3 regions of the Cupriavidus sp. C3SS-1 genome follow, and region 2 is predicted to be linked to each of the others. Evidence: predicted binding sites of a transcription regulator. Region 2 holds the regulator's gene; each other region holds the start of a gene.
What was found. Region 2 encodes sigma-54, which starts transcription at its own class of promoters, with help from an activator protein. Its sites were predicted from a motif close to TGGCANGNAANCTGCTTT; they were not measured.

Region 1 (10,319 bases), 810 kb from region 2:
CGAAGTTGTCTTCCAGGAAGCCGGCGCGCTTGGTCAGCGCGTCGAGGTCCCTGAGCACGGCCAGCAGTTCCTTCATGCGCGACAGCGGCACCGCGTTCGGGCCATCGGACATGGCCTTGCTCGGGTCCGGGTGCGTCTCCATGAACAGCCCGGCGATACCCGTGGCCACGGCGGCACGCGACAGCACAGGCACGAACTCGCGCTGGCCGCCGGAACTCGTGCCCTGCCCGCCCGGCAACTGCACCGAATGGGTTGCGTCGAACACCACCGGGGCACCGGTCTCGCGCATGATCGCCAGCGAGCGCATGTCCGAGACCAGGTTGTTGTAGCCGAAGGACACGCCACGTTCGCAAGCCATGAAGACGTCGTCCGGCAAGCCGGCTTCGCGTGCGGCGTCGCGGGCCTTGTCGATCACGTTCTTCATGTCGTGCGGCGCCAGGAACTGGCCCTTCTTGATGTTCACCGGCTTGCCGCTCTGGGCGCAGGCGCGGATGAAATCAGTCTGCCGGCACAGGAAGGCCGGCGTCTGCAGCACGTCGACCACGGCCGCCACCGGCTTGATCTCGTCGATCTCGTGGATGTCGGTCAGCACCGGCACGCCGATCTCGCGCTTCACGGTCGCCAGGATCTCCAGGCCCTTCTCCATCCCCAGGCCGCGGAACGACTTGCCCGATGAACGGTTGGCCTTGTCGAACGACGACTTGTAGATGAACGGGATGCCCAGCTCGCCGGTGATCGCCTTGAGCGCGCCGGCGGTATCCAGCGCCATCTGCTCGGACTCGATCACGCACGGGCCGGCGATCAGGAAGAATGGTTTGTCGAGGCCAACCTCGAATCCACAGAGTTTCATGACAGTCTCCTGCTCGGCGCCCGGCTTCAGGCGTCCTTGCGCTGCTGGCCTGCCAGCGCGGCTTCGACGTAGGCCTTGAACAGCGGATGGCCGTCACGCGGCGTGGAGGTGAATTCCGGGTGGAACTGCACGCCGACGAACCACGGGTGCATCGACTCCGGCAGTTCCATCATCTCGGGCAGGTTCTCGGTCGGGGTGCGCGCGGAGATCACCATGCCGGCGTTTTCGAGCGTCGGCACGTAGTGGTTGTTGACCTCGTAGCGGTGGCGGTGACGCTCGTTGACCTCGGCACCGTAGATCGACGCCGCCTTGGTTCCTTCGTTGACCGGCACGCGCTGCGCGCCCAGGCGCATGGTGCCGCCCAGGTCGGAATCCGCCGAACGCTGTTCGACCTTGCCTTCGCGGTCGACCCATTCGGTGATCAGTGCGACCACCGGGTGTTCGGTTTCCAGGTTGAACTCGGTCGAGTTGGCGTCGGCCATATTCGCCACGTGGCGCGCAAACTCGATCACGGCCAGCTGCATGCCCAGGCAGATGCCCAGGTACGGCACCTTGTTCTCGCGGGCGTACTGGATCGCGCGGATCTTGCCTTCCGTGCCGCGCTTGCCGAAACCGCCCGGCACCAGGATGGCGTCCAGCGGGGCCAGCACTTCCAGGTGGCCCGATTCCAGTTCCTCGGAATCGATGTATTCGATGTTCACGCGCGTGGCGGTGTGCATGCCGGCGTGGCGCAGTGCTTCGATCAGCGACTTGTACGACTCGGTCAGGTCGACGTACTTGCCGACCATGCCGATGGTGATCTCGTGCTGCGGGTTTTCCTGCGCGTTCACCAGCTTCTGCCACATCGACAGGTCGGCCGGCTTCGGATCCAGGCGCAGCTCTTCGCAGATCAGGCGGTCGAGGCCCTGCTCGTTGAGCATCTGCGGGATCTTGTAGATGCTGTCGGCATCCCACACCGAAATCACGGCGTCCTGCGGGATGTTGGCGAACAGCGAAATCTTGGCGCGCTCGTCGTCCGGGATCGGGCGGTCGGCACGGCACAGCAGCGCCGTCGGCGAGATGCCGATTTCGCGCAGCTTCTGCACCGAGTGCTGGGTCGGCTTGGTCTTGAGCTCGCCGGCGCTGGCGATAAACGGCACCAGCGTCAGGTGCACGAACGCGCAGCGGTTGCGGCCCATGCGCAGGCTCATCTGGCGCGCGGCTTCCAGGAACGGCAGCGATTCGATGTCACCCACGGTACCGCCGATCTCCACCAGCGCCACGTCGGCCTTGCCGTCGTGCGAGGCCGCGGCGCCGCGCTCGATGAAGGCCTGGATCTCGTTGGTGATATGCGGGATCACCTGCACGGTCTTGCCCAGGTATTCGCCGCGGCGCTCCTTGCGGATCACCGATTCGTAGATCTGGCCCGTGGTGAAGTTGTTCGACTTGCGCATCTTGGCCGAGACGAAGCGCTCGTAGTGGCCGAGATCGAGGTCGGTTTCCGCACCGTCTTCCGTGACAAACACCTCGCCATGCTGGAAGGGGCTCATCGTGCCGGGATCGACGTTGATGTAGGGATCTAGCTTGAGGAGGGTGACTTTGAGGCCGCGCGACTCGAGAATGGCCGCGAGCGAAGCAGCAGCGATGCCCTTGCCGAGAGAAGAGACGACGCCACCGGTGACGAAGACGAATTTGGTCATAAACCGAGCTTGCCGGGGAAATTGGGATTATACATGAGACCCCGTTCCCCGCAGGCCCGGAAATTGTGACACCAGCGGGCCGGCAGCGCCTCTGCGGCGCATGCGCCGCTTCCGGTTCAGCGGCCTTCGCGCCGCATCCCGGCGATCAGTTCGCGGATCAGTTGCGCCGTTTCCCGGGGGCGCTCCATCGGGTAAAGATGGCCGCCCTCGATGAAGCGCAGATTCTCGCCAACCAGTTTTCGGGTAGCGGAAAGCCCGCATTGCCGCACCTCGCGCGAACGCGTGCCGGCCACGAATCCGACCGGCACCGGCGCGCCGCCCGCCACCCTGCGGCCCAGGCTGGTCGGCAGCGTGCGGTAGATCCAGTATTCCACCTCGCGGTTGAAGCGCAGTTGCCGCTCGTCGTCCTTGCCGGTGGGCTCGGTCCCATGCACCGCATAGTCACGCAGCATGTCCTGGTCCCAGATCGCGAAATTGGGCTTGGCGCGGAAATGCTCCCACACCGCCTCCGTATCCGGCCAGTGCGTGCGCCGGTTCCTGGTCACCGCGGCCGGGCCCGGCTTCTCGTCCATGCCCAGCAATTGCGCCGTCCTCAACAGCGATGCGCGCCAGCCCGCGATGATCGGCGAATCGAGCATCACCACGCCACGCACCCATTCGGGGCGGCGCAGCGCGGCCATCAGCGACAGGAAGCCGCCCAGCGAATGCCCGACCAGCCACACCGGCTCGCGGTACTGGCGCTGCAGCGAATCGAGCAGCTCGTCGACCAGGTGCGGCCAGCCGCGCGTCACCGGGAACTCCGGACGGTGGCCGTAGCGCTCCACGGCGCGGAATTCGAAATCCCCTTCCAGCTCGGCGAACAGCTTCCGGTACGTCGGCACCGGAAAGCCGTTGGCATGGGAAAAATGAATGATCTCGCGCATCGTCTGCCCCGCTCAGTCCTGCGTGCGCGAACGTTCTCGCGTGGCGCGCACGGGTTGCCCCCAAAGGTCCGCCTCGCCCGTGCGCGCAAGCGGGAATTCGGCCTTGCGCTCGGCATCCCATTCGGGGTCGCTGATCTCGCCGAACACCTGGCGCAGGCGCTGTCCCCAGGTGTCGCGGATCATACGGAAATACGCGTTGCGCTCGTCGATGTTGACGAAGTGCGTAACCCGCAGCGTATCGGCTTCGTACACCAGCAAATCAAGCGGCAGGCCAACCGAGATATTCGATTTCAGCGTCGAATCCATCGAAATCAGCGCGCACTTGGCGGCCTCGCCAAGCGGCAGCGACGGGTGCACCACGCGGTCGATAATCGGCTTGCCGTACTTGGCTTCACCGATCTGGAAATAGCAGTTCTCGGGCATCGCCTCGACGAAATTGCCGGCCGCGTAGACATTGAACAGCCGCACGCGCTCGCCGCCGATCTGGCCGCCAAAGATCAGGCTGACGTTGAAATCGATGCCGGCATCGCGCAACGCATGGGCATCGCGCTTATGCACCTGGCGCACGGCATCGCCGACGATGGACGCGGCCTCGAACATATCCCGCGCTGTCCACAGCGAGCGCTTCTCGTCGCGCGCCTCGGCCAGGCACTGGCGCACCGACTGGCTGATGGCCAGGTTGCCGGCAGTCAGCAGCACCATCACGCGGTCGCCGGGCTCTTCGAACACCGTCATCTTGCGGGCGGTGGATATCGCATCGACACCGGCATTAGTGCGCGAATCGGAAAGAAACACCAGGCCGGCGTCGAGCTGCATGGCAACACAATAAGTCATGGTCTTGTCGGGTTCTCACAGAACCGTGCGGGGTTGCAGCGGGAATTCTAGCGTCCGGCGCACACCCTGCGGGCCGGTCCCGGCGGATTGGAGACAGTGCTCGAATTTGGGGCGCACCGGCCGGCACGGCCTCGAGGCGGCCTCGAATCGGTGCGGCGGGCTGCGGGCCCTTCAGTCCGTCAGCGGCGTGATGGCAATATTCACCTGCAGGGTCTCGCCGCCGCCGCCCTCGAGAATGCCACGGACCGGTGCCGCAGACTGGTAGTCACGTCCGACCGCAAGCCGCACGTGCCGGTGATCCGTCACACAACGGTGCGTCACATCGATGCTGCACCACAGGTCCTGCCCCGCATCCAGGCAGACATCCGCCCAGGCGTGGCTGGCCAGTTCCGTGGCCGCCGGATCGTAGAAGTATCCGCTCACATAGCGCGCGGGAATGTTGAACGCGCGGCACGCGGCCACCATCACCTGCGCCTGGTCCTGGCAAACCCCGCTGCCAAGATGGAACGCCTCGGCCGCCGAGGTGCCAACGTGCGTGGTATTTGCCGCATAACGCACGTGATCGGCGATGCCGCCGGCGAGCGCCAGCAGCGCCGGCACCTCGTGTCCGGATGCAAGGAACGGCGCGGCGAATGCCTGCATCTCGGGCGGGGCGGCGGTCAGCGGCGTGCCGCCGACGAAGTACAGCGGCGAGACCCGCGCCTCGCCCGCGGCGGGCCCGTCGCGGAAGGCATGATGCCCGTCACGCCCTCCTTCATCGTGCGCAGTTTTGACCTCTACTTCACCGATCGCCGTGATGGCGATGGTATCGGCCGGGCCCTTGACGGTGAAGTGATGGACGATATTGCCGAAGCCATCGCGCGCTTGGGAAAGGTTGCCAGGTGCCTGCAGTTCCCAGCCCTGCACGGCCTGCAGCGGCCCCGAACGCGGCGCGAGCCGCAATTCGTGCACGCTGCGCCGCACCGGTTCCGCGTAGTGATAGACGGTCTGGTGATGAATCTTGTATTTCACGGTGTTCGGAAGGCCGCCGCGACGACTGCTGCACATGGGTGCTCTCCGCGGCATCCATCCGTTACTTGGCACTAGGCACTAAGCCGCCAGCGGCACCAGGAAATCACGGCTGATGCCGTTGCCGAGGTCGCCGATGCGCTCCAGGAAGCTGGTCAGGAAAGCGTGCAGCCCGACAGCAAAAATGTCGTCGATGCGGGCATATTTCAGGTCGGCATGGAGTTTACCAGCCTGGCGCTCGGTCTCTCCCGATTGCTGGTTGCAGACCACCGCAAGGATGGCCACCACCTCATCCATGCTCGACACCAGCGAACGCGGCATGTCCGGGCGCAGGATCAGCAGCTCGGCCACGCGCTGCGGCGTGATCACCGCGCGGTAGACCTTGCGGTAGACCTCGAAGCCCGACACCGAGCGCAGCACCGCGGCCCAGTGGTAGAAATCGTTCTGCTCGCGGTTGGGATCGGTGTCGTCGGAGCCCGACGCCTGGAACTTCACGTCGAGGATCCGCGCGGTGTTGTCGGCGCGCTCCAGGAACGTGCCGAGCCGCATGAAGTGGAAGGCGTCATCCTTCAGCATGGTGCCGAACTGCACCCCGCGCGCCAGGTGCGAGCGGAACTTGACCCACTCGAAGAAGCGCGACGGGTCTTCCTGCAACTCGCCGTCCGCGATGATGCGCTGCACATCGAGCCAGGTGGTGTTGACCGTTTCCCAGACCTCGGTCGTGAGCGAGCCGCGTACCGCGCGCGCGTTCTCGCGCGCCGCGCGCAGGCAGCTCATGATCGACGACGGATTGGTCATGTCGCGCACCATGAAGTCGATCACGTCGTCGCGCGTCAGCAGTCCGTACTTGTGGTCGAAAGCACGGGTCAGCTCCGAGATGTCGAGCATGGCCCACCAGCCCTGCTCCGCCACTTCCGCGGATTGCGGCAGCAGCGAGGTCTGGTAGTTGACGTCCAGCATGCGCGCGGTGTTCTCCGCGCGTTCGGTATAGCGGGCCATCCAGAAGAGATGGTCGGCGGTGCGGCTCAGCATGGGATTCTCCTCGCAATGCGGTCGTGGCGGCCTGGCGTCGTTGTGGCGGAGGGCTCAGCGCTCCAGCACCCAGGTGTCCTTGGTGCCCCCGCCCTGCGAGGAATTCACCACCAGCGATCCTTCGCGCAGCGCGACGCGCGTGAGCCCGCCCGGCACCATGCGCACCTCGCGCCCCGACAGCACGAACGGACGCAGGTCGATATGGCGCGGCGCGATACCCGCCTCGACATAGGTCGGGCACGTCGACAACGCCAGGGTCGGCTGGGCGATGTACTGCTCGGGCCGCGACTTCACCACCTCGCGGAAGGTATCGATCTCCGCGCGCGTGGCCGCAGGTCCCACCAGCATGCCGTAGCCGCCGGCGCCATGGGTTTCCTTGACCACCAGCTCCGCCATGTTGTCGAGCACGTACTGCAGATCGTCCGGGCGCCGGCACATATAGGTCGGCACATTGTTGAGGATGGCCTCCTCGCCAAGGTAGAAGCGGATCATGTCGGGCACGTACGGGTAGATTGATTTGTCGTCCGCCACACCGGTGCCGATGGCATTGCAGATGGTCACGTTGCCCGCGCGGTAGACCGACAGCAGCCCCGCCGCGCCGAGCGAGGAATCGTGCCGGAACACCAGCGGATCGAGGAAATCGTCATCCACGCGGCGGTAGATCACGTCGATGCGCTGCGGCCCCTGCGTGGTGCGCATGTAGAGATGGTCGTCCTCGACGAAGAGGTCGCTGCCTTCCACCAGTTCGACGCCCATCTGCTGCGCCAGGAAAGCGTGTTCGAAGTAAGCCGAGTTGTACATGCCCGGTGTCAGCACCACCACGGTGGGGTCAGCGATGGCCTGCGGCGAAACCCCGCGCAGCATGTCGAGCAGCAGGTCGGGATAGTGGGCCACCGGCGCGACGCGGTTGCGGGCGAACAGGTCCGGGAACAAGCGCATCATCATCTTGCGGTTTTCGAGCATGTACGACACGCCCGACGGTACGCGCAGGTTGTCCTCCAGCACGTAGAACTCGCCCTCGCCGGCCCGCACGACGTCGATGCCGGCCACATGCGCGTAGACGTCGTGCGGCACGTCCAGGCCCAGCATCTCGGGGCGGTACTGCGCGTTGTTGTAGATCTGGTCCGGCGGGATCACGCCGGCGCGAATGATGTCCTGCCCGTGATAAATGTCGTGGATGAAGCGGTTCAGCGCCGCCACACGCTGGCGCAGGCCCTTGTCCAGGATGGCCCATTCGCTGGCCGGGAAGATGCGCGGGATCACGTCGAACGGAATGGTCCGCTCGGTGCCGCTGTTGGATTCATCCTTGTCGCCGTAGACCGCGAAGGTAATGCCCACGCGCCGGAAGATCAGGTCCGCCTCGGCGCGCTTGTTGGCCATGGTGTTCTCGGACTGTCGCGCCAGCCAGTCCGAGAATTGCCTGTAGTGCGGCCGTACCAGGCCACCCGGCAGGGCCTGCCCCGCCTGGATGACGGTATTCCGCTCGTCATCCCGCCAATCCAGCATCTCGTCAAAAAAGCGCGCCGCCATGATGGCCCTTCCCTCCGTGAAATCGGGGGGCGTCCTGGTCGCCTGGCCTGCCGGTCTCCCACCGGAATCGCCGCCCCTTGTTTTTTGGCTCTACAGACTGTCGAGTGACTGGCCCTTTCAGCATACTTGTGCCAGCGAAAGCCGCAAGTCCCCGCGATGGCGCGGCACGGAAACGGGTGAAGCAAGATGCCTGCCAGGGGTACTGCAGACGCGCGCGCAGAAGTGGGTCAGCGCGCGGCGGTGGCGCGGTGGCGTTCGCCGTCGTCGAGGATGGCCTGCACCAGCGCCTGCGGCGTTTGCCGGATATCGAGCACAAGCGCGCCCTGGGGTTCTTCCAGCGTATCGAGTTGGCTCTGCAGCAGTGCCGGGTTGAAGAAGTGGTCCGTGCGCGCGGACAGGCGCGAGCCGATCACCGACGCGTCGCCTTTCATGTAGACGAAGGTCACGCCGCCGTCCGGCGGCGTCAGCCGGTCGCGATACACCTGGCGCAGCGCGGAGCAGGTGAACACGTGGGTCCGGCCCTCGGCCCGCGCGGCATCGATGGCCGCGCGCATGGCCGCCAGCCATGGCCAGCGGTCCTCGTCGGTAAGCGGAATGCCCGCGTGCATCTTGGCCTTGTTGGCGGCGCTGTGGAATTCGTCCGCGTCATGGAACGCGCAGCCCAGGCGTTGCGCCAGCATTTCGCCAACCGTGGATTTGCCGCTGCCGGAAACGCCCATCAGGATATAGATCATGTCTGCTCCATCGATCATGGTGTCGGATGGTTTGCCCCACCCTTGTCGGTAGCCTGGCGCCGGCAGGCGGCGCACAGGTGCCCGGCTGGCGGCTGGCACCGGCCGGGAGGAATCGAGTCAATCGGATGAAACGGGCCTTGGCCCGGCTATTGTGCGACGGAATGCGCTGCCGTGGCAGTTCCGGGCGCCGCGGCCGCCGGCATGGCGTCGGCCTCGGAGAGGTCGAGTGCGCTGCCGCCCTCTTCCGCCATGCGCGCGTGACGCCGGAACAGGCCGAACAGGCCGCGGCCCATGCTGAACCGGGCGAAATCATCGGCCGGCGCCGGCACGACGGGGCGCGCCGCGAACTCGGCCGGATCACCGAGCCAGGCAAGCGTGCCGGCAACGGCGTCCATGCGCACCAGGTCGCCATCGCGCACGCGCGCCAGCGGTCCGCCGGCCAGCGCCTCGGGGCCCATGTGGATCACCGCGGGGACCTTGCCGGAGGCGCCGGACATGCGGCCATCCGTCACCAGCGCCACGCGGTGCCCCGCATCCTGCAGCGCACCAAGCACGGGCGTCAGGCGATGCAGTTCCGGCATGCCGTTGGCATTGGGTCCCTGGAAACGCACCACCGCCACCAAGTCGCGGTTCAACTCGCCCGCTTCGAAGGCCGCTTGCAGGGCCTCCTGCGAATCGAACACGCGCGCCGGCGCCTCGACCACGCGGTGTTCGGGCGCCACGGCGGATACCTTGATCACGCCGCGGCCCAGGTTGCCCTGCATCAGGCGCAGGCCACCCTCGTCGGAGAACGGCTCGGCCGCCGTGGCGAGCACCTGTGCGTCGCCGCTGGTACTGGCGCCATCGCGCCACTGCAGGACGCCGTCGACCAGCACGGGCTCCTGCGTGTAGCGTGCCAGGCCAGGGCCGGCCACAGTCTGCACGTCCTCGTGCACCAGTCCGGCCTCCAGCAACTGGCGAATCACGTAGCCCACGCCGCCCGCGGCGTGGAAGTGGTTCACGTCCGCCGAGCCGTTCGGATAGACGCGCGCCAGCAGCGGCGTGATGCGGGACAGGCGGTCAAAGTCATCCCAGTCGATCAGCACACCCGCCGCGCGCGCCATGGCCACGAGATGGATGGTGTGGTTGGTGGAACCGCCGGTGGCCAGCAGGCCGACCATGGCGTTGACGATGGCGCGCTCGTCGACGATGCGCGCCATCGGCAGATACGCGCTGCCCCGCGCCGACAGCGCCAGCGCGCGCTGCGCCGCCGCCGCGGTCAGCGCGTCCCGCAGGCCGCTGTCCGGGTGGACGAAGGCTGCGCCGGGCAGGTGCAGGCCCATGATTTCCATCAGGAACTGGTTGCTGTTGGCGGTGCCGTAGAAGGTGCAGGTGCCGGCGCTGTGATAGGCCTCGCACTCGGCTTCGAGCAGCGCTTCGCGGCCGACCTGGCCGGTGGCGTAGAGCTGGCGCACGCGAGCCTTCTCCTTGTTCGGCAGGCCGCTTGCCATCGGCCCGGCCGGCACGAATACGACCGGCAGGTGGCCGAACTGCAGCGCCCCCATCACCAGGCCCGGGACGATCTTGTCGCAAACGCCCAGCATCACGGCGGCGTCGAACGTGTTGTGCGACAGCGCCACCGCCGTGCTCATGGCAATGGCATCGCGCGAAAACAGCGACAGCTCCATGCCGGGGTTGCCCTGCGTGATGCCGTCGCACATCGCCGGCACGCCGCCGGCCACCTGCGCCA
Region 2 (10,319 bases):
TTCCAGCGGAGAATGCATCAAGATGCTCAGGATGAACCGACCGGGCTGGCCGGCCGTGCCCCGGCACGGGCGCCCTGCCGGCGGAACACGGCAAGCGCGGCGCTCGCCGGGACGGCCCGGGCGTCGCCGCATTCGTTGGTATACTTCGTCGCCATGATAGCCAATTTCGATGCGGATCGAGCACTCAGGCTCGCCCGCAGTACCCTCCAGATTGAAGCCGACGCGGTCGCCGCGCTCTCCGGGCGCCTGACCGCCGACTTCGCGCACGCCGTGCAGCTCGTCCTGCAGTGCAGCGGACGTGTCGTGGTGTCGGGCATCGGCAAGTCGGGCCATATCGGCCGCAAGGTGGCGGCCACGCTGGCCTCCACGGGTACGCCCTCGTTCTTCGTGCACCCGGCCGAGGCCAGCCATGGCGACCTCGGCATGGTCACGCGCGAGGACGTGCTGATTGCCTTCTCAAATTCCGGCGAGACCGGCGAGCTGCTGTCGATCATCCCGATCGTAAAGCGCATCGGTGCTCGGCTGATCTCGGTCACCGGCAACCCGGAATCGAACCTGGCCAAGCTGGCCGACGCCCATCTGGATGCCGGCGTGGAAAAGGAAGCTTGCCCGCTGAATCTGGCGCCGACGGCCAGCACCACCGCGGCGCTGGCGCTCGGCGATGCGCTGGCGGTGGCGGTGCTGGATGCGCGCGGCTTCGGCGAAGAAGACTTTGCCCGCTCGCACCCAGGCGGCGCGCTCGGCCGAAAGCTGCTGACCCACGTGCGCGACGTCATGCGCAGCGGCAACGCCGTGCCGGAAGTCCGCGAGAACACGCCACTGGCCCAGGCGCTGATGGAAATCACGCGCAAGGGCATGGCCATGACCGCGGTGGTCGACCCGGACGGCATCGCCATCGGCGTGTTCACCGACGGCGACCTGCGCCGCCTGCTGGAAACGCCGCGCGACTGGAAGACCGTGCCGATCGGCGAAGTGATGCACCGGAATCCGCAAGTGGTCCACGAAGACCAGCTCGCCGTCGAAGCCGTGCAGGTCATGGAAGCCAACCGCATCAACCAGTTGCTGGTGGTGGACCATGACGGGCGCCTGGTGGGCGCGCTGCACATCCACGACCTGACCCGCGCCAAGGTCATCTGAAGCGCGGCGCGAACGCAACGAGACCATGCAGGCACTCCTGTCCTCCCTCACCGGGATCGTACTGCGGCTGCTGCCGCTGCTGCTGATGGCCGTGGTGGCCGGCAGCACGTTCTGGCTGGTGCAAGTCAATACGCAGCAGGAAGGCACCAAGGCGCCGACCGTGCGCAAGCACGAGCCCGACTACTACATGGAGCGTTTCTCCGCCACCGAGCTCGCGCAGGACGGCAGCACCAAGATGCGCTTCACCGGCGACAAGATGGTCCACTTCGACGACGACCAGACCTACGAGTTCACCCGTCCCGCCATGCGCGCCTACCAGCCCGAGCGTCCGCCGGTCACCGCCCGCGCCGATCGCGGCCGCATGAATGCCGAAGGCTCGGTGATCGACCTGTATGGCAACGGCTACATCGAGCGGCAAAAGGGCGCCGATGCCGCGAAGGACCCGCTCATGACGGCCGCGTCGGAGTACTTCCAGGTCCTGGTCAATGACGACATCGTCAAGACCGACAAGGCCGTGAAGCTCACGCGCGGCCCGTCGGTCATGACCGCCAACGGGCTGATCTTCAACAACGTTACCCGCGAAGTACAATTGCTGGGCAACGTACGCGGCACCATCATCACCGGTGCGCCCACCCGGACTCCGGGATCCTGACAACAACAGCCGCCCGCGCCCGACCGGGCGGCACCGCGGACCTGAGCATCGCGCCCGACCTTCCGCTTTCCTGCGACCCTTGCCAACATGATTGCTTCCCTGACGACCCTGTCCCGCCGGCGCGCCGCCCCGCTGCTGCTGGCCGTGGCCACCGCGATTGCCGCGCTGGCGCCGCTGGGCGCCCATGCCGAACGCGCGGACCGGGACAAACCGCTGGTCCTGGAAGCCGACAACGCCAGCTACGACGACGTCAAGCAGATCTACACGCTGACCGGCAACGTGGTCCTGACCAAGGGCACCATGGTGCTGAAGTCGGATGCGGCCGAGATCCGCACCGACCCCCAGGGCTACCAGTACGCGGTGGCCACGGCCAAGGGCGGCAAGCAGGCCTATATCCGCCAGAAGCGTGAAGGCGTGGACGAGTACATGGACGGCTGGGGCGACCGCATCGAATACGACGGCAAGCAGGAACTGTCCAAGCTGATCGGCCACGCGCGCATGGCGCGGCTGCAGGGCGCCAAGCTGGTCGACGAGATCCGCGGCGCGGTCCTGACCTATGACAGCCGCAACGAGTTCTACACCGCCGCCGGCGGCGGCGACAACACGTCGGCCGGCAATCCGTCGGGACGCGTGCGCGCCGTGCTCTCGCCGCGCCAGGAGGCCAGCGGTGCGGCCGCCAGCCCGCCCCTCGACTTGAAGTCGGCACCCGCGCCGTCCAGCAAGCCCTGAATCACGCGCCCGAACGCATCACCGCCACCATGACCGATACCGCAATGCTCGCCCCCACGCCCGCTTCCGCCGCTCCCGACGCCCGTGCCGACAGCAGCACGATGGTCGTGCGCCACCTGAAGAAGCGCTACGGGTCTCGCACGGTGGTGAAGGACGTGTCGCTCGAGGTGAAGAGCGGCGAGGTGGTGGGCCTGCTCGGCCCCAATGGCGCGGGCAAGACCACGTCGTTCTACATGATCGTGGGCCTCGTCGCGCTGGACGAGGGCGATATCGTGCTCGACGGCCAGCACATAAGCGGCCTGGCCATCCACGAGCGCGCGCGCATGGGCCTGTCCTACCTGCCGCAGGAAGCGTCGGTGTTCCGCAAGCTCAATGTGGAAGAGAACATCCGCGCGGTGCTGGAGCTGCAGCTGGTCAACGGCAAGCCGCTGCCGAAGGCCGAGATCGACAGCCGCCTCGATACGCTGCTGGACGACCTGCAGATCGCCCACCTGCGCAACAACCCCGCGCTGTCGCTGTCGGGCGGCGAGCGCCGCCGCGTGGAAATCGCCCGCGCGCTGGCGTCCTCGCCGCGCTTCATCCTGCTTGATGAACCGTTCGCCGGCGTGGATCCGATCGCCGTCGGCGAAATCCAGCGCATCGTCAGCTTCCTGAAGGCACGCAACATCGGCGTGCTGATCACCGACCACAACGTGCGCGAGACGCTTGGCATCTGCGACCACGCGTACATCATCAGCGAAGGCACCGTACTCGCATCGGGCCAGCCCGACGAAATCATCGCCAACGAGTCGGTGCGCCGCGTCTACCTGGGCGAGAACTTCCGCATGTGAAGCCGGGGGCGGCAGGTGGGCTTGGCAGAGACGATCAGGCAGCATCAGCGATAGCAATTTCCGTTCCAACATCGGTTGGATGCGCATAGAATAGGTCGCATGAAACCGTCGCTACAGCTCCGTCTCTCCCAACATCTGGCACTCACGCCGCAACTGCAGCAGTCGATCCGGCTGCTGCAACTTTCTACGCTTGAGCTGCAGCAGGAAGTCGAGCAGGCCTTGACGGAAAACCCGCTGCTGGAGCGCGAAAACGACTGGATCGACAGCCCGCTGCGCGTGGCGGCCGATGGCTCGGTCAACCTGCAGAGCGCACCCGCGCCCGCACCGGCCGAACCGCAGGGCAACAGCGACGCGAACCCCAGCAGCCCGGGCAGCGAGGATGAGAGCTATAGCGACAGCGGTAGCGAGGATTACGGCAGCGACTGGAGCCTGGACGATTTCGCGCGGCGCCCGCAGGGCGAGGACGACGAGAAGACGCCCATGCAGCTGCGCGACGCCGAACCCACCTTGCGCGAACACCTGATGGAGCAGCTCGCGCCGCTGAAGATCTCGACTCGCGACAAGGGCCTGGCGATCTTCCTGATCGAATCGCTCGACGACGATGGCTACCTGAGCGCGTCGCTCGACGAGATCTGCTCTGAGTTGCCCGAGGAACTCGAATTCGAGGTCGACGAACTGCAGGCGATCCTCACGCTGCTGCAAAGCTTCGACCCGCCCGGCGTGGGCGCGCGCAATGCGGCCGAATGCCTGAGCCTGCAGCTGCGCCGGCTGCAGCATCCGCAGCGCGAACTGGCGCTCTCGATCGTCAACCATCACCTCGAACTGCTTGCCGTACGCGATTACACGCGCCTGAAAAAAGCACTGCAGGTGGATGAAGCGGCGCTCAAGGCCGCGCATGAACTGATCCGCTCGCTCGCGCCCTACCCAGGCCACGCATACAGCCGCCCCGAAGCGGACTTCGTGGTGCCTGACGTATTCGTGCGCAAAAGCGGCGGCGGCTGGATCGCGCAGCTCAATCCGGATGTGATGCCGCGCCTGCGCATCAACGACATGTACGCGCAGATCCTGCGCGGCGCCAAGGGTGAATCCGGTGCCGCGGGGCTGCAGCAAAAGCTGCAGGAAGCGCGCTGGCTGATCAAGAATATCCAGCAAAGGTTCGACACGATCCTGCGAGTTTCGCAGGCGATTGTCGAGCGTCAGAAGAACTTCTTCACGCACGGGGAAATCGCGATGCGCCCCTTGGTTTTGCGGGAGATTGCCGATACACTGGGATTACACGAGTCAACCATATCCCGGGTGACGACCAATAAATACATGGCAACGCCGATGGGTACTTTCGAACTGAAGTACTTTTTTGGCAGCCACGTTTCCACCGAAACCGGTGGGGCGGCTTCTTCAACGGCGATCCGCGCCTTGATCAAGCAACTTATAGGAGCCGAAGACCCGAGGAGTCCTCTTTCCGACAGCCGAATTGCCGAATTGCTGGGTGAACAAGGCTTCGTTGTCGCGCGCCGTACCGTCGCCAAGTATCGCGAAGCCCTGAAGATCCCTGCTGTCAATCTCCGCAAGACTTTGTAGCCGAGTTGCACCGCCTGCCTGGTGCAGCTCTTTCAGAAGGAGAAGCGCTATGAACTTCAAGATCAGTGGACACCACCTGGACATCACGCCTCCGCTGCGTGAGTACGTGGAAACGAAGCTGGAGCGTATCGTCAGGCATTTCGATCAAGTCATTGGCGTCAGCGTGCTACTCTCAGTCGACAATCACAAGGAAAAGGACAGGCGTCAGTACGCGGAAATCAATTTGCACCTTCGGGGCAAGGACATTTTTGTGGAAGCCCATCACGAAGACCTGTATGCGGCCATCGACGCACTCGTCGACAAGCTGGACCGCCAGGTGATTCGCTACAAGGATCGCGTGCAAGGCCACGACCGTGAAGCGGTCAAGTACCAGATGGCCGAGGCTCAACTACAGCAGCAATAATCAAGCCTGCCAGTCGCAAGGCTGGGCACTGAAAACAGGACTGATAAAGCAAGCCGCGCCATGTAGCGCGGCTTTTTTGCATCTGTAGCCCTGGCCTTGCGCGTGTCCTGGACACAAGTGTTCGCAACTGGCGCAGCACGGTGTATGCTCTCCAAGACATAGCGCGTAGCGACTCCGGCGCGAGCACCGTACCCAGGTGTGGCGGCGCCAGCACGGACCAGGCCATACAGGGCGCTGCATTGCACAAGAACAGGGGAGACGCTGCTCTATAATGGCCGAACGCTTGGTAAGCCATGGCGTGGCCGCAACCCGGCCCCACTTCGTTTCCGGGCTGAGCAGTCCGATCTGCCTGCTAACTGAAATCCTCGCATCGCCCATGAATCGTTTGGCCAAACTGCTGCCACCCGGCAACATCAATCTCGACGTCAGCGTCACCAGCAAGAAGCGTGTATTCGAGCAAGCCGGGCTCCTATTCGAGAACAACCATGGCGTGGCGCGGGCGACCGTGACCGACAACCTGTTCGCGCGCGAGTCCCTGGGTTCGACCGGTCTGGGCGCGGGCGTGGCCATTCCGCACGGGCGCATCAAGGGGCTGAAGCAACCGCTGGCTGCCTTCATGCGGCTGGCCGAGCCGATCCCGTTCGAATCGCCGGATGGCAAGCCCGTCTCGCTGCTGATCTTCCTGCTGGTGCCGGAACAGGCTACGCAGCAGCATCTCGAGATTCTTTCCGAAATCGCCCAATTGCTGTCGGATCGCGACATGCGCGAAGGCCTGGCAACCCTGGCCACGCCGGACGCGGTCCATGAACTTCTGACGCAGTGGCATCCCTGACCCCTCCCCTGGGCTGGCAACAGACCGGACAATCGTAAAGTCCGGCACAGTCCCCCCCGCCCCGAAAGTCATCACGCATGGAACTCACCGGCGTCACCTCCCAGTCGATCTTCGACGACAACGCAGCCGACATCAAACTCTCGTGGGTGGCTGGCCTGGAGGGTGCGGATCGCGCCTTCGACGTGGAGTTTGCCCGCGAGGCCACCTCGGCCGCGGACCTGGTCGGCCACCTGAACCTGATCCACCCGAACCGGATCCAGGTGCTCGGCAAGCCCGAAATCACCTATTACCAGCGCCTCGACGACGAGACCCGCAAGCGCCAGATGGGCGAGCTGATCCTGCTCGAGCCGCCGTTCCTGGTCGTGGCCGACGGCATGGAGCCGCCGCCGGACCTGGAACTGCGCTGCACGCGCTCGTCCACGCCGCTGTTCACCACGCCGGTTTCCTCGGCGGCGGTCATCGACCACCTGCGGCTGTACCTGTCGCGAATCTCCGCGCCGCGCGTGACCATGCACGGCGTGTTCCTCGACATCCTCGGCATGGGCGTGCTGGTCATGGGCGAGTCTGGCCTGGGCAAGAGCGAACTCGGCCTGGAGCTGATCTCGCGCGGCCACGGCCTGGTGGCCGACGACGCGGTGGATTTCGTGCGCCTGGGACCGGATTTCATTGAAGGCCGCTGTCCGCCGCTGCTGCAGAACCTGCTCGAAGTACGTGGCCTGGGCCTGCTCGACATCAAGACCATCTTCGGCGAGACCGCCGTGCGGCGGAAGATGAAGATGAAGCTGGTGGTCCAGTTGGTGCGCCGCAATGATGGCGAGTTCGAACGGCTGCCGCTCGATTCACAGTACCTCGACGTACTGGGCTTGCCGATCCATATGGTCAAGATCCAGGTGGCGGCCGGCCGAAACCTCGCCGTGCTGGTCGAGGCCGCCGTGCGCAACACCATCCTGCGCCTGCGCGGCATCGATACGCTGCGCGATTTCATGGATCGCCAGCGCGCCGCGATGCAGGCCGATGCGGTCTCGCGCGGGCAAGGCCGCCTGCTCTGAGCGGGCATCGCGACACGTTTTCAATTGCTTACATCGGCGTTGACAAATAAGTCAACGCGGTGGGGATATCTTCCGTTTTGTGCTGTAATGGGCATCGAGCCCAGTCCGGAGCCGCAGCGTTCACTGTGAGGGTGGCGAAAAGCGGCCATGAAGTTTTCCACAGCCAGGAGAGCAAGCATGAAGAAACTGATCGCGATGTGTGTGTTGGTAACGCCGCTGCTGGCCACCGGCGCAATGGCACAGCCCGCCACCCAAACCACGCCTGCAGCGCCCGCCATGCCGGCCGCGCCGGGCCCCGGAGACAAGGCCGTACCGGCATCCGCCGCCAAGGCGCCCACCGCGCAGCAGCAGAAGATGAAGGACTGCAACGATCAGGCCGCCGGCAAGAAAGGCGACGATCGCAAGGCCTTCATGAAGCAGTGCCTCTCGGCCAAGGGCGTGCAGCCGACCAAGACCCAGCAGGAAAAGATGTCGGCCTGCAGCAAGGAAGGCAAGGGCAAGAAGGGCGACGAATACAAGTCCTTCATGAAGGAATGCCTGTCGAAGTAATCGGCTGCCGATCCGGACAAAATGGCGAACCGCGCGGTTCGCCATTTTTGTCAGCGCGGCCCCTGTCATGACGTGGCCACTTCCGGATGCTATGCTTCCGATGCTATGCGCATCATCCTCATCACCGGCATCTCCGGCTCCGGCAAATCCGTCGCACTGAACGTGCTTGAAGATGCAGGCTACTACTGCGTCGATAACCTGCCGGCCCAATTCATCCCCGACCTGGCCCGCTATCTTGCGGCCGAGGGCTATACGCACCTCGGCGTCGCCACCGATATCCGCAGCCGCGAATCGCTGGACCACCTGCCCGACACGGTTCGCCAACTGGCGGAGACCCATCAGGTCGAGGTCGTGTTCCTCACGGCCAGTACCGACGCACTGGTGCAGCGCTATTCGGAAACGCGTCGCCGCCATCCGCTGTCGATTCTGACCAACGGCGCGCCCCGCTCCGAGGAAGAACGGGCGGCGTTCAATGACCGCGGGCTGATGGAAGCCATCGAGATGGAGCGCGAACTGCTCAGCCCCCTGGCCGAGTCCGCGCACCGCATCGACACCAGCAACGTGCGCACCAATACGCTGCGCAGCTGGATCAAGGAACTGATCCGCGAGGACAGCCAGCGTCTGACGCTGCTGTTCGAGTCGTTCGGCTTCAAGCACGGCGTGCCCAGCGACGCCGACATGGTCTTCGACGTGCGCTCGCTGCCCAACCCTTACTACGACCTGGCGCTGCGCCCGCTGACCGGCCGCGATGCCCCGGTGATCGACTTCCTCCAGGCCCAGCCGATGGTGCTGGCCATGGCCGAAGACATCCGCGCCTATGTCGAAAAGTGGCTGCCGAGCTTCATTGCGGATAACCGCAGCTATCTGACCGTCGCCATCGGCTGTACCGGCGGACAGCACCGTTCGGTCTATATTGCGGAAAGGCTCGCCAACTATTTCCGCGCGCATGGTAATGTGCTGGTGAGACACCGGGAACTCGCGCCGGCGGCATAGCGGCCTGCGTGCGTGGTTTTCCCGTGTCGCCAGGTACGTCAAGCCTGGCAGCATGGCGGTCGCCGCGCCCGATCCGGCGGCCGGTTTCCCCGATCCAGTGGAACACCAGCCATCGCATGTCCTCGACAGACCTTCTCCGCCACACCGCCCCCGTCGACGCGACGCCGCCGACGCTGGACAACCTGCCACTCTTTCCGCTGCACACGGTGCTGTTCCCGGATGGCCGCCTGCCGCTGCGCGTATTCGAGAAGCGCTATGTGGACATGGTGCGCAATTGCCTGCGCGACGCGTCGCCGTTCGGCGTATGCCTGATCGCCAGTGGCGAGGAAGTCGCGCGCTCGGGCAAGCCAACCGTGCCGGAATCGATCGGTTGCCTGGCCGAGATCATCGATTGCAATATGGAGCAGCTTGGCGTGCTGCTGATCGAAACGCGCGGACGGCAGCGCTTCCGCGTGCTCGAGCACCATAAGCGCGACGACGGCCTGATCGTGGCCAGCGCCGAGCTGCTGCCCGCGGACATCATCGACTGCAAGCTGGAACTGCTGGGCGAATGCCTGACGGTGCTGCGCCGGATCGTCACGCGGCTGCATGCCGAGCAGCCCGATCGCATGCCGGTTGCCGAGCCCTACCTGTGGGACGACCCAAGCTGGGTCACCAACCGCCTGTGCGAACTGCTGCCGGTGCCGCTCAAGGCCAAGCAGATGCTGATGGAACTGCCCGACGCGGGCATGCGCATCGAGATCGTGCACCGCTACATGCGGCAGCACCACATGGTGTAGCCAGTCCCGTTCGCCGAGCGCGACTCAGAACAGGCCGCCGCGGGCCTGCAGTTCGAGCAGCTTGCGCACCGGTGCCGGCGTGCCGAGCGCGTCGAGATCATCGAGCGAAAGCCATCTCTGGGCCGGCCCCGAATCGGTTTTACGCAGCGACAGCGCGGCCATGTCGACCCGGATCGCTCGGATCTGCAGCCGGAAATGCGTAAAGACATGGACCAGTTCGCCCGCCAGCGCCGCGCGCGCGGGTTGTCCGAAGGCGCGCGCATAGCCCAGCGCATCGTCCTCCGCGAGTTCCGCATCGAACGGCACCGTTGCCACGGGCATTTCGGGGAGGCTCCACAGGCCGCCCCAGACACCGCTGTCCGGGCGAAGCTGCAGCAGCACGTCGCGGCCATGGCGCACCATGACCATCACGGTACTGCGCTCCGGTATCGCCGCGCGCGGCTTGGGTGTTGGCAACGTCCCGGTCAGGCCATCGCGGCGCGCCACGCAGTCCGCCGACAGCGGGCAAGCCGCGGCATCGGCCAGGCATGCCGGCTTGCCGCGCGAACAGACGGTTGCGCCCAGGTCCATCAGGCCTTGCGTGTAGGCCACCATATCGTCCGCCTGGCACGGCCCGGCCGCGGGCAACGCGGCCTCTGCCAGTTCCCACATGCGTTTTTCGATGGCGCGCTCGCCCGGATGGCCGTGAATGCCGAAGACGCGCGCAAAGACGCGCTTGACGTTGCCGTCGAGGATCGGCGATCGCACGCCCGCGCTGAAGGCCGCCACCGCCGCCGCGGTGGAGCGGC
Region 3 (10,319 bases), on a different replicon from region 2:
TGATCGTGGTCTCCGGCCGTCCTGGCGACGCAGGCCAGTGGCAGAACCTGCGCCGCAATATCGCGCAGGACTACGAACAGGCGTTCCACGAACCGCCCGGCAAGATCTCCGCCTATGGACTGCTGACGGATACCGACAATACCGGCGCCACGACGCGCGCCTGGTACGGCGACCTGCGCTTCCTCCCTGCGCGTTAGGCACTAGGCATGCGGCGGCGGCGTGGCCGCCGCGCTGGCCCTGAGCGCCTCGACGACCTGCGCCATCAGCCTCGTTCCGCCGGGGGCTGCGCTGCCGATGGCCTGCTGCACGCTGACCACCTTGTCGGCATCGTAGTGCCGGCCGGTGCCTGCCTCGGCCTCGAAATCATTGGCACGCTGCGTGATCGCGACCGGATCCGCGCTGACGAGCAGCACCGCATGTGCCAGCACCAGGTGGCGCTGGCCATCCGGCGCCTGCACGGCCGCGGGCTCGCGGCGCCAGTACTGGGCCGTTCCGGCGATCTTGCGCGCCTGCCCCGGCGAGCCCCAGGCGAGGTTGAAGCGGCCGTCGCAGAAGGAACCGTCCACCGCCTGCCAGTGGGTCTCGACGTCAAGCCGGCGCAGCGCCTGCCCGACGACCTCGCACAGGTGTAGATACACCGCCTCGCTCAACGCGCCGGGGGGCCCGTCCACGCGGTACGCAAGGCTCAGGTTCAGGATGCCCGGGCCCTGCGGCACCAGCCCGCCGCCCGACATGCGCAACCAGACCGGGCAGCCGCGCCGCGCGAAGCTGGCGCGCGCCGCTTCGAACGGCTCGTATCGCAGGTAACTGCGCGGCACCACCAGCGAGACCGGCGCTTCCCACAACTGGGCAACCGGCTCCCCTTGCGCAGCCAGTTCGAGAAGCGCCAGTTCGGCCTGCAACGGATCGTCTTCGGCTGGATCGGCTTCGATGAACGCAAATGGCATGGAATTCGTCCTGGCAGTGGCCTGCCACACGATAGCAGGCCGCGCGAGACAAGGCGCGGCGCGGACGGTGCTACGGTCCGCCCGCGCCAACCACCTCAGCCGGCCAGGTGCTTGCGCAGCAGCGCGTTGAAGTCGCTGGCCTTTTCCATCTGGCTCATGTGCCCGGCATCGCCGAACACCTTCACCGTGGCGCCAGCCGGCGCGTTCTGCGCGTGCGCGCTGGGAATGATGCGATCCTGCGCGCCCCACACCACCAGCGTGCGCGTACCCGTATCCGCCAGCCGCTGACCAGGCAGTTCCCGCTGGCGGCCCTCGGCGAACAGGCTCGCGCCGAGCGTGGACAGCGATTCCTGCACGCCGTCGAGCCGCTTGTAGCGCAGCAGGTCGTCCAGCATCTGCCGGCTGACGAGCTCCGGGTTGGCGAACAGCAGCTCGACCACTGGCTTGAGTTCGCGCCGCGACTGCGCGCTGACAAAGCCCTCTGTATAGCCGTTGTTGATCTCATCGCCGAGGCCCGCCGGCGACACCAGCGCCACCGAGCGCACGCGCCGCGGCGCATCGACGGCGAGCTGCGCGGCAATGCCGCCGCCCATGGAGTGGCCCACCACGTGCGCCGCGTCGATGCCCACCGTGTCGAGGAATCGCGCTACAAAGCCGGCCATCTCCGCCAGCGTCGTGCCCGCGAGCCGCGGCGACGTCTGTCCGTGACCGGGCAGGTCAAGCGCCACCACGGTGTACGCGTCGGCGAGGGCGTCGAGGTTGAACAGCCAGTTGTCCAGGTCACCGCCAAATCCGTGAATGAAGAGCACCGCTTGCTCCGCGTTGCCCTTGCGGGCGTAGCGGACGCGGATGCCGTCGACGTCGGCATACTGGTACGTGGGTCCGGCCTCCTCCTCGCCGCCGTCGTCCGCCGGCGTTTCATAAGCCGCAATGTAGGCATCGATTTCCGCATCGCTCACCTCCGCTGACGCCAGCACGCCAAGCAATGCCTTGACCGGCAGCACGTCGCCCACACCGGCCACCTTGCGGCGCAGGGTGCCGGCGTCGGGCGCCTCGACGGCGTTGGCGATCTTGTCGGTTTCCACATCGAGGATCGGCATGCCCACCGAGATCTCGGCGCCTTCGTCGACGAGCCAGGCATTGATGGTGCCTTCCTTCATCGACAGGCCCCACTTGGGCATCACAATCGGAGTCATTGCTGTGGCCATCAGTGCTTGCCTCCCTTCATGGTCTTGCGCACCGCTGCCACCACGTGCGCGGCGCTCGGGATATACAGGTCTTCCAGCGTCGGCGAGAACGGCACCGGCGTGTGCGGCGGGCATACCATCTCGATGCCGGCCTTGAGTGCGCCGAACGCCTGCTGCGCCACCTGCGCCGAAATATCGGTTGCGATATTGCAGCGCGGGCTCGCCTCGTCCACGACGACGAGGCGGCCGGTGTTTTCGACCGATTCGAGCACCGTGTCCATGTCCAAGGGCGATAGCGTGCGCAGGTCGATCACTTCCGCTTCCACGCCTTCCTTTGCCAGCGTCGCCGCCGCGTCCAGCGCGCGATGCACCATCAGCCCGTACGCAACGATGGTCACGTCCTTGCCGTCGCGCGCGATATTGGCCTCGCCGAACGGAATCGTATAGGCGCCCTCGGGAACGTCGCCCTCCAGCCCGTACAGGTTCTTGTGCTCGCAGAAGATCACCGGGTCGTTGTCGCGGATCGCCTGTATCAGCAAGCCCTTGGTGTCATACGGCGTGGACGGGCACACGACCTTGAGGCCCGGGATATGCGTGAACAGCGGCGTCAGCATCTGGCTGTGCTGCGCGGCCGCGCGGAAGCCCGCACCGACCATCGCGCGGATCACCACAGGCGTCTCGGCCTTGCCGCCGAACATGTAGCGGAACTTCGCGGCCTGGTTGAAGATCTGGTCGAAGCAAACGCCCATGAAGTCGATGAACATCAGCTCCGCGATGGGCCGCATGCCGCAGGCCGCCGCGCCAATCGCCGCGCCCACATAGGCAGATTCCGACAGCGGCGTATCGAGCAGCCGGTCGCCATGCTTGGCATACAGGCCCTTGGTCACGCCGAGCACGCCGCCCCAGGCGTCCTTTTCGCCGTCCGCGCCGGCGCCGCCGACAATGTCCTCACCCAGCATGATTACACTGGGGTCACGCGTCATTTCCTGGTCGATCGCCTCGTTGATCGCCAGCTTGATGCTCAGTTTGCGAGCCATGTTCTGTCTCCTGATGATTGGATAGCTGCGTCGGGTTGGCGGTTAGTAGCTCACATAGACATCGGTCAGCAAATCTTCCGGCCCGGGCAGCGGCGCGGCCTTGGCTTCCTGCACGGCGTGCTCGATCAGCGCGGCAACTTCACGGTCGATCGCATCGAACTCCTCGCGCGAGATCACGCCGCCCTGCGTCACCGTGCGCGTGAACAGCTTCAGGCAATCCCGATTGGCGCGGATATCGTCAAGCTCGCCGGCCGCGCGATAAGTCTGCGCATCGCCTTCGAAGTGGCCGTAGAAGCGGACCATCTTGCATTCGAGCAACGCCGGGCCGCCGCCTTCGCGCGCACGACGGATGACTTCGCCGGCGGCCTCATGGACGGCGAAGAAATCGGTACCGTCCACCGTCACGCCGGGAATGCCGAAGCCGGCCGCGCGATCCACATAGCTGTCCACCGCGGTGCCGTAGTCGCGCGAGGTCGACTCCGCATAGCCGTTGTTCTCGATCACGAAGATCACCGGCAGATTCCACACGGCGGCCAGGTTCAGGCTCTCAAGGAAGGTGCCCTGGTTCGAGGCGCCGTCGCCGCAGAAGGTAATGCCGACCTCGCCCTTGCCACGGAACTTTGCGGCCAGCGCGGCGCCGCAGATCAGCGGCGCGCCCGCGCCCAGGATGCCGTTGGCGCCCATCATGCCCTTGGACAGATCGGCGATATGCATGGAGCCGCCCTTGCCGTTGCACGAGCCGCCCTTCTTGCCGTAGATCTCCTTCATCATCGCTACGGGGTCGACGCCCTTGGCAATGCAGTGGCCGTGGCCACGGTGCGTGCTGGCGATGCGGTCGCCGTCATGCAGGTGGTGCAGGATGCCGACACCGGCGGCTTCCTCGCCTGCGTAAAGGTGCACGAAGCCCGGAATGTCGCCGCGGCCGAAGTCCACGTGCAGGCGTTCCTCGAAATCGCGGATGGTGCGCATCTTGCGATACACCGTCAGCAGGGTCTCCTTGTCGAGCCCGCTGGGGCCGGCTTGCATGGCACTGGCGCTCATGGTTGTCTCCTTGGGTTGAAGTTGTGGTGGTACGGCTGCCTCAATACGTGCTTGCTGATTGCGTGACAGATACGCTGCGCATCAGCCGCTCGCGCGCGGCATAGCGCATGCACGCGGCCACGTCGATGCTGCGGAACGCGTGCTCGTGCAGGGTGATGCTGACTTCGTCGCAGGGGCCGAAGGACAGTTCGCGCTCGCCGTCGAGCGCGACGATGCCGGAGCGCTGGCGCACGCGATGCGGGCGGGCATGCTCCAGGTACTGCCAGCCCGCCACGTCAACCGGGCACAGCAGGCCCGGGGCAATTGGCGCGCGCAGCTCGAACTCGCCTTGCCCCCGCGCGGCCAGCTCGATCGCGAGGCCACCCGGCTCGCGCCGGCCCAACGGCTCCAGCAGCCCGGCGATGGCGGACAGGCCAATGGCCTGCGGATCGGCGAAGGCTACGTACACGGCAGCCAGCGTGTCGGCTTTCCACAGCGCCCGCGCGCCGATGAAGTGTTCATGGGCAATGACCGCGTCGACGAGCGCGATATCGCGCCGGAAGCCGCCGTCGGCATCGCGGATCACGATATCGAGCCGCTTGTTCGATGCCAGCGCCAGCGAGGCCGGCACCCGGCCCGTCGCATACAAAGCCGCCGCCAGCCCCGTGATAGTCGGCTCGCGCATTTCCGGATACGCATTGTTGGTGCCGGTGGACAGGCCGGCGACCGGCACGCCGCCGCATTCGCGCACCACCGCACGGTGCGTGCCGTCGCCGCCGAGCACGATGATGACGGCCACGCCGGCATCGGCCATGTGGCGCGCCGCATTCAGCGTATCGTCGACGCGCGCCGTGACCGGCATGTCGATGTACTCGACCGCCGGCAGCCCGGCGTCCGGACCCTGGTGGCGGGTCAGATGGCGGGCCAGCATGACGCGCAGGCCTTCGCGATCCGGCATCATCATCACGCGGTCGATGCCGCAGGCCGACAGCGCGGCCAGCAGCCGCAGCACGATGTTGACGCGATCGGACAACTGCAGGCTGTTGGCATTGGCAATCACGCGGCGGATATCGCGCGCCGACACCGGGTTGGCGATGATGCCTACCAGCGGCGCACCGTCGGACCGTGCTTGCATGGCCTGTCTCCTGTCTGTCGTTGTGCTGACAGGCAGATTGCAATGGCTGTGCCAGCACGCACGGCGCGCTGTAGCCACGCAGGGGACCGGAAAAGTTGCGGGATAACCCGCAGGAAACGCGGGTCAGGCCGCCGCGCGGGCAGTGCCGGCGGCGTTCATGGCGTGACAGGTGTCACAGGGCAGGTGTACAGCGCTGGACAGCTGTATCGTTGGCAGCTTTATGGCTGTTATGGCTGGGGCGGGTCGCCGTCGCGGCGGTTGGGAGACTGGATGCCGTAGCGCTCCATGCGGCGGTACAGCGTCATGCGGCTCACGCCGATCTGCCGCGCGACAGCGCTCAGGTTCCAGCCTGACGCACGCAGGTACTGCATCAGCAGCATGGCCTCGGGCGGCAGTTCCGGCGCGTCCTCCGGCTGCGGAGGCAGCACCGGCACGGCGGACACTGGCATCAGGGCGCCCAGGCCATCTGGCAGGTCATGGGCATCGATATACCCGCCGGCGCAGACGGCGCGCGCGTACTCCAGCACGTTGCGCAGCTCGCGCAGGTTGCCAGGCCAGCGGTGGTGGCAAAGCAGGTCGCGCGCCTGCGGCGACAGCGTGATGCCGCGCTGGCCGCCTTCATCGAGCATCTTCTGCACGAGCCATTCGAAGTCGGTGCGATCGCGCAATGGCGGCAGCGCGAACCGGGCACCGTTGAGCCGGTAGAACAGGTCCTCGCGGAAGCGCCCCTGCGCGACCAGGTCTTCCAGCCGGTGATGGGTCGCCGAAATCACGCGCAGCCGGACCGGCACCGGACGCGCCGCGCCGATCGGCAGCACCTCGCCCTCGGCCAGCACGCGCAGCAGCCGCGACTGCAGCTCGCGCGGCATGTCGCCGATCTCGTCGAGGAACAGCGTGCCGCCGTCCGCTTCCTGGATCAGCCCGCGTTTGCCGCGCGGCCCGGCGCCGGAAAAGCTGTTGGGCAGGTGGCCGAACAGTTCGCTCTCGATCAGCGTTTCCGGAATGGCGGCGCAGTTCACCGCCACGAACGGCTGCCCGCGGCGCGCGCTGGCCAGGTGCAGCGCCTTGGCAAGGTACTCCTTGCCGCTGCCGGTCTCGCCGTTTATCAGCAGGTTGATCGGGGAATCCACGAGCCGCGCCGCGCGCTGCAGTTGCTGCTGCAGCGCGGGGTCGCCGCCGCACAACGCCGCCAGAGGCTCCGGCAGCGGCGTTGGGCGCTCCTGCGCGCCACTGGCCTGCCAGCGCAAGGCAGGCGGCATCACGCTCAGGTACAGCAGGCCGCCGCTGCGGTTCAGCGCCACCAGGCGCTGCTCGCTCGGACGCGAGTAGACATAGCGGCCGAGGTCTTCGAGCCGCGCGTTGAACAGCGTCTCGAACGACTGGCCCAGCACCGTGCCGGTGGCCAGTTCCCCTTCGAGCATCCGCCGCGCCCGGTGGTTGTGTCCGACAATGCGGCCGCTGTCATCGAGTGCGAGCAGGTACTCCGGGTTGACGTCGACGAACTCGGGGGCGACGTTCAGCTTGAGGATCCAGTCGCGGTGATGCGCGCGCAGGAAATTCGCGTTCTCGATATGGGCCGCGTAGATGCGCACCAGCTGCAGCGCCAGCCCCTGGCTGTCCTTTGCATTCGGGGACGTCAGCGCGGAGATGTCCAGGATCGCGTGCAGGTTGCCGTGCGTATCGAACAGCGGCGCGGCGGTGCAGGTCAGCGGAATGTGGGTGGCGTCGAAATGATCGGCCTGGTGCACGGTCAGGGCTTCGCCCGTGAACAAGGCCGTGCCGACGGCGCATGTGCCCGCGCCGCACTCGCTCCATTCCGCGCCCAGGTACAGGCCGGCATGGCGCAGGTCGGTATCGGTGCGCGCATCGCCGATGTAGTCGACGGTCACGCCCTGCGCATCGGTCAGCAGCACCACGTAGCCCAGGCCCGCGACCTGCGCATACAAGCTCTCCAGCCCATGGCGCGCAATGCGCGCGAAATCGTCGATGCGTTGCTGGTGTTCGCGCAGCCGCGTCTGCGGCACGATGCGGGCTTCCTGCATGCGCGACGGGTCCAGCCCGTACTGGTGCACGCAGCGCCGCCACGAATTCTCGATCACGGCATCGTGCGTGGGCCGGTCCGCGGGCAGGGCTGGCGGCGGAAGGTAGGTGGTGGCGTGGACTACCGTCTCGATGTGCTCGCGTTGCCGCAGGTCCATCGCTGTCTCCTTGTCGTCTCCGCGGCGTGCGCCGCGGAGGGCACATTGGCGGACTGGCGAACCGGTCGCGTCATGGCGCGACTCTGTACTGGCTGCCTACTGTATCCGACGCGGTCGGGACGGTGCAAACCGATATCATCGCCGCCGCAGCCATGTGCGCCAGGCGGCATTCCAGTACGGTGGGGACAGGACTGCCCCGGCCCCTTGCGCGGCCGGGCCTTCGAAGGCGATTCCCGCTTCAGGCCGCCGGCGTCAGCGCACGCGCCGTGTCGGCGGCAATCTCGAACGAGCGCAGGCGCGCGGCGTGGTCGAAGATCTGGCCGGTCAGCATCAGTTCATCCGGGCGCAGGTCATCGACAAAGCGCTGCATGCCGGCGCGCACGGTTTCCGGACTCCCCACCACCGAGCACGCGAGCGAACGGCGGATATGGTCTGCCTCACTCTCGTTCCACAGCGCCTCGATATCGTCCACGGGCGCGCGCAACTGCCCCGGCGTGCCGCGCACCAGCGCCAGAAACTGCTGCTGCAGCGAGCTGAACAGGCGCCGGGCCTCGGCGTCGGTCTGCGCCGCGAACACATTGAGGCCGAGCATCACGTAGGGCCGCTCCAGCTGCGCGGAAGGCCGGAACGTCCGCCGGTACAGGTCCACGGCCTGGCGCATGAAGCCCGGCGCGAAATGCGAGGCAAACGCGAACGGCAGGCCCATCGCCGCCGACAGCTGCGCGCTGAACAGGCTGGAGCCAAGCAGCCACAGCGGCACCTTCAGGCCCGCGCCGGGCACGGCGCGCAGGCGCTGCCCAGGGCGCACGTCATCGAAATAGGCCTGCAGTTCTTCCACATCCTGCGGGAACGAGTCGGCCGTGTCCTGCGACAATTGCCGGCGCAGCGCGCGCGCCGTCGCCTGGTCGGTGCCGGGCGCGCGACCCAGGCCAAGGTCGATGCGGCCGGGGAACAGCGAGGCCAGCGTGCCGAACTGCTCGGCCACCACCAGCGGCGAATGATTGGGCAGCATGACGCCGCCCGAGCCCACGCGGATCGTGCGCGTGCCGTTGGCCACGTAGCCGATAAGCACGGCGGTGGCGGCGCTGGCGATGCCTGGCATGTTGTGGTGTTCGGCCAGCCAGAAGCGGCGGTAGCCCAGGCGCTCGGCGTGCTGCGCCAGGTCGAGCGCGTTGCGCATGGCCTGGCCGGCATCGCTGCCCTGCGCAATGGGGGCCAGGTCGAGAACAGAATACGGGATGGAGGTCGTCATGGAAGCTGCCTTGGCGCGTCGGCGGGCCTGTGCCGGCCGATGCGCGCGGGAATCGAAAGCGTCCGCTATCTTAGTAAGCCCCGGGCAATCGTGCTGGCGGCCGCCACGCGGCCTTACCAGTGGCGTGGTTATCGGCGCCGGCATCGATCGGAGTGCGTTGGGTGGGGTAAAGATTGAGCGCAGCGCCGCTTGTCCCGTACCATGCTGCCCCATGCGAAGCAGGAAATCGGTATGACACTCAAGACACTGGACGGCGCGCTGGCCTTGCTGACCCACTTCAACGTGCGGCAGCCCACCTGGGGCGTGCGCGAACTCGCCAAGCACAGCGGCGTGCACTACGCGGTGGTGCATCGCGTGCTGGCTACTTTCGCGGCCAACGGCTTCCTGGTGCAGGACGCGGCCACCGGCAAGTACTCGCTCGGCCTGCGCCTGTTCGAGCTCGGCCAGGTCGTGCGCAAAAGCTTCTCGCCTGACGAGATCGTGCGCCCGGTACTGGAAAAGCTGGCCGCGCAAAGTGGCGAGACGGTCTTCCTGTCGTGGCTTGACGGCCATGAGGGCCTGTGCGTGGGCCTGGTGCAGAGCCAGCACCAGTTGCGCTTCTCGATTGAACTGGGCGAGCGCTTTCCGCTTTATGCCGGGGCGCACGCCAAGGCCATGCTCGCGTTCCAGGACGACGCGTTCCGCGGCGAGGTCTACCGGCAGGGCATGGAAAAGATGGGGCCGCACACCACGCTGGACCGCGACACCATCGAAGCCCAGCTGGCCGAGGTGCGCCAGCACGGCTGGGCGCATACCCGCGAGGAAGCCGCCGCGAGCGTGGCAGGGCTGGCGCTGCCGCTGTGGTCGCGCGACCACAGCGCGGTGATCGGCTCGGTGGCCATTGCCGGCCCGCAGCAGCGGCTCGGCGACGATGCGGTGCCGCGCCTGCTGGAGGCCCTGCGCGATGCCAGCGGCCGGCTCGAGGAGGTGATCGGCTTCGTGCGCTAAGCCGGGTTCCCGCATTCAGCCTGCCAGTAGCGCCTGCCCCACCGCGCCGCCAAAGACGCGCGCGCCGATGGCGTGGCCCAGCGCGCGATAGCTTTCCCACTGCGCCTCGTCGAAGAACTGGTCGGAGGTGGCCTCCTGCGGAAAAGCCGGATGGTCCGCGCCGTACTGCTGCACATCGGCTGGCGCCCAGTCCGCCAGGCGCGGCTTGAGCAGCACGATGCGGCAGACCGGATCTTGCCGCCCCGCAGCCGGACCCGCGCGGTACACATTGAGCAGCACCGCGCATTTGCCCGCCGCCGCGCTATTGGCCTGCGCACCAAAATCTTCCGGCGTACCGAACACCGTGCTCAGTACCGGATGCGTGGTGGCAGCCTCGATATCCACCACGATTTCCAGGCCATGGTCGATCCGCGCGAGCCGGATCAGGTTGGCCAGGTCGCCGAAGCGGTAGTCGGGATCGCCGCCGGCATCGCACAGCACGATCAGTGACACATCGCGTCCCGGGCGCAGCAATTCGTACACGCCGGTGTTGTCGAAGTGACCGCCGTCAGACAGG

Region 1: the regulator sigma-54 is predicted to act here: its motif matches at 8,035-8,052, upstream of ACIGJC_RS05605 (circularly permuted type 2 ATP-grasp protein).
Region 3: the regulator sigma-54 is predicted to act here: its motif matches at 5,363-5,380, upstream of ACIGJC_RS27375 (ATP-NAD kinase family protein).

What each region holds. Positions count from the first base shown of each region.
Region 1 covers NZ_CP172699.1:1,201,625-1,211,943, reverse strand. Annotated here, with positions in the region: gene kdsA (3-deoxy-8-phosphooctulonate synthase) at 1-850, opposite strand, end outside; gene ACIGJC_RS05630 (CTP synthase) at 877-2,529, opposite strand; gene ACIGJC_RS05625 (alpha/beta fold hydrolase) at 2,646-3,452, opposite strand; gene ACIGJC_RS05620 (proteasome-type protease) at 3,465-4,286, opposite strand; gene ACIGJC_RS05615 (transglutaminase family protein) at 4,458-5,297, opposite strand; gene ACIGJC_RS05610 (alpha-E domain-containing protein) at 5,376-6,326, opposite strand; gene ACIGJC_RS05605 (circularly permuted type 2 ATP-grasp protein) at 6,381-7,856, opposite strand; gene ACIGJC_RS05600 (gluconokinase) at 8,084-8,590, opposite strand; gene edd (phosphogluconate dehydratase) at 8,737-10,319, opposite strand, start outside.
Region 2 covers NZ_CP172699.1:391,397-401,715, reverse strand. Annotated here, with positions in the region: gene ACIGJC_RS01925 (monovalent cation:proton antiporter family protein) at 1-18, opposite strand, end outside; gene ACIGJC_RS01920 (hypothetical protein) at 27-155, opposite strand; gene ACIGJC_RS01915 (KpsF/GutQ family sugar-phosphate isomerase) at 154-1,137, shown strand; gene lptC (LPS export ABC transporter periplasmic protein LptC) at 1,163-1,789, shown strand; gene lptA (lipopolysaccharide transport periplasmic protein LptA) at 1,877-2,518, shown strand; gene lptB (LPS export ABC transporter ATP-binding protein) at 2,548-3,348, shown strand; gene ACIGJC_RS01895 (RNA polymerase factor sigma-54) at 3,448-4,926, shown strand; gene hpf (ribosome hibernation-promoting factor, HPF/YfiA family) at 4,976-5,329, shown strand; gene ACIGJC_RS01885 (PTS sugar transporter subunit IIA) at 5,706-6,161, shown strand; gene hprK (HPr(Ser) kinase/phosphatase) at 6,239-7,210, shown strand; gene ACIGJC_RS01875 (PsiF family protein) at 7,388-7,759, shown strand; gene rapZ (RNase adapter RapZ) at 7,865-8,752, shown strand; gene ACIGJC_RS01865 (LON peptidase substrate-binding domain-containing protein) at 8,869-9,531, shown strand; gene mutY (A/G-specific adenine glycosylase) at 9,556-10,319, opposite strand, start outside.
Region 3 covers NZ_CP172700.1:2,460,899-2,471,217, forward strand. Annotated here, with positions in the region: gene ACIGJC_RS27350 (DUF3047 domain-containing protein) at 1-197, shown strand, start outside; gene ACIGJC_RS27355 (lipoyl protein ligase domain-containing protein) at 201-947, opposite strand; gene ACIGJC_RS27360 (acetoin dehydrogenase dihydrolipoyllysine-residue acetyltransferase subunit) at 1,043-2,155, opposite strand; gene ACIGJC_RS27365 (alpha-ketoacid dehydrogenase subunit beta) at 2,155-3,171, opposite strand; gene ACIGJC_RS27370 (thiamine pyrophosphate-dependent dehydrogenase E1 component subunit alpha) at 3,214-4,212, opposite strand; gene ACIGJC_RS27375 (ATP-NAD kinase family protein) at 4,253-5,326, opposite strand; gene ACIGJC_RS27380 (sigma-54-dependent Fis family transcriptional regulator) at 5,554-7,524, opposite strand; gene ACIGJC_RS27385 (LLM class flavin-dependent oxidoreductase) at 7,763-8,776, opposite strand; gene ACIGJC_RS27390 (IclR family transcriptional regulator) at 9,008-9,763, shown strand; gene ACIGJC_RS27395 (hypothetical protein) at 9,779-10,319, opposite strand, start outside.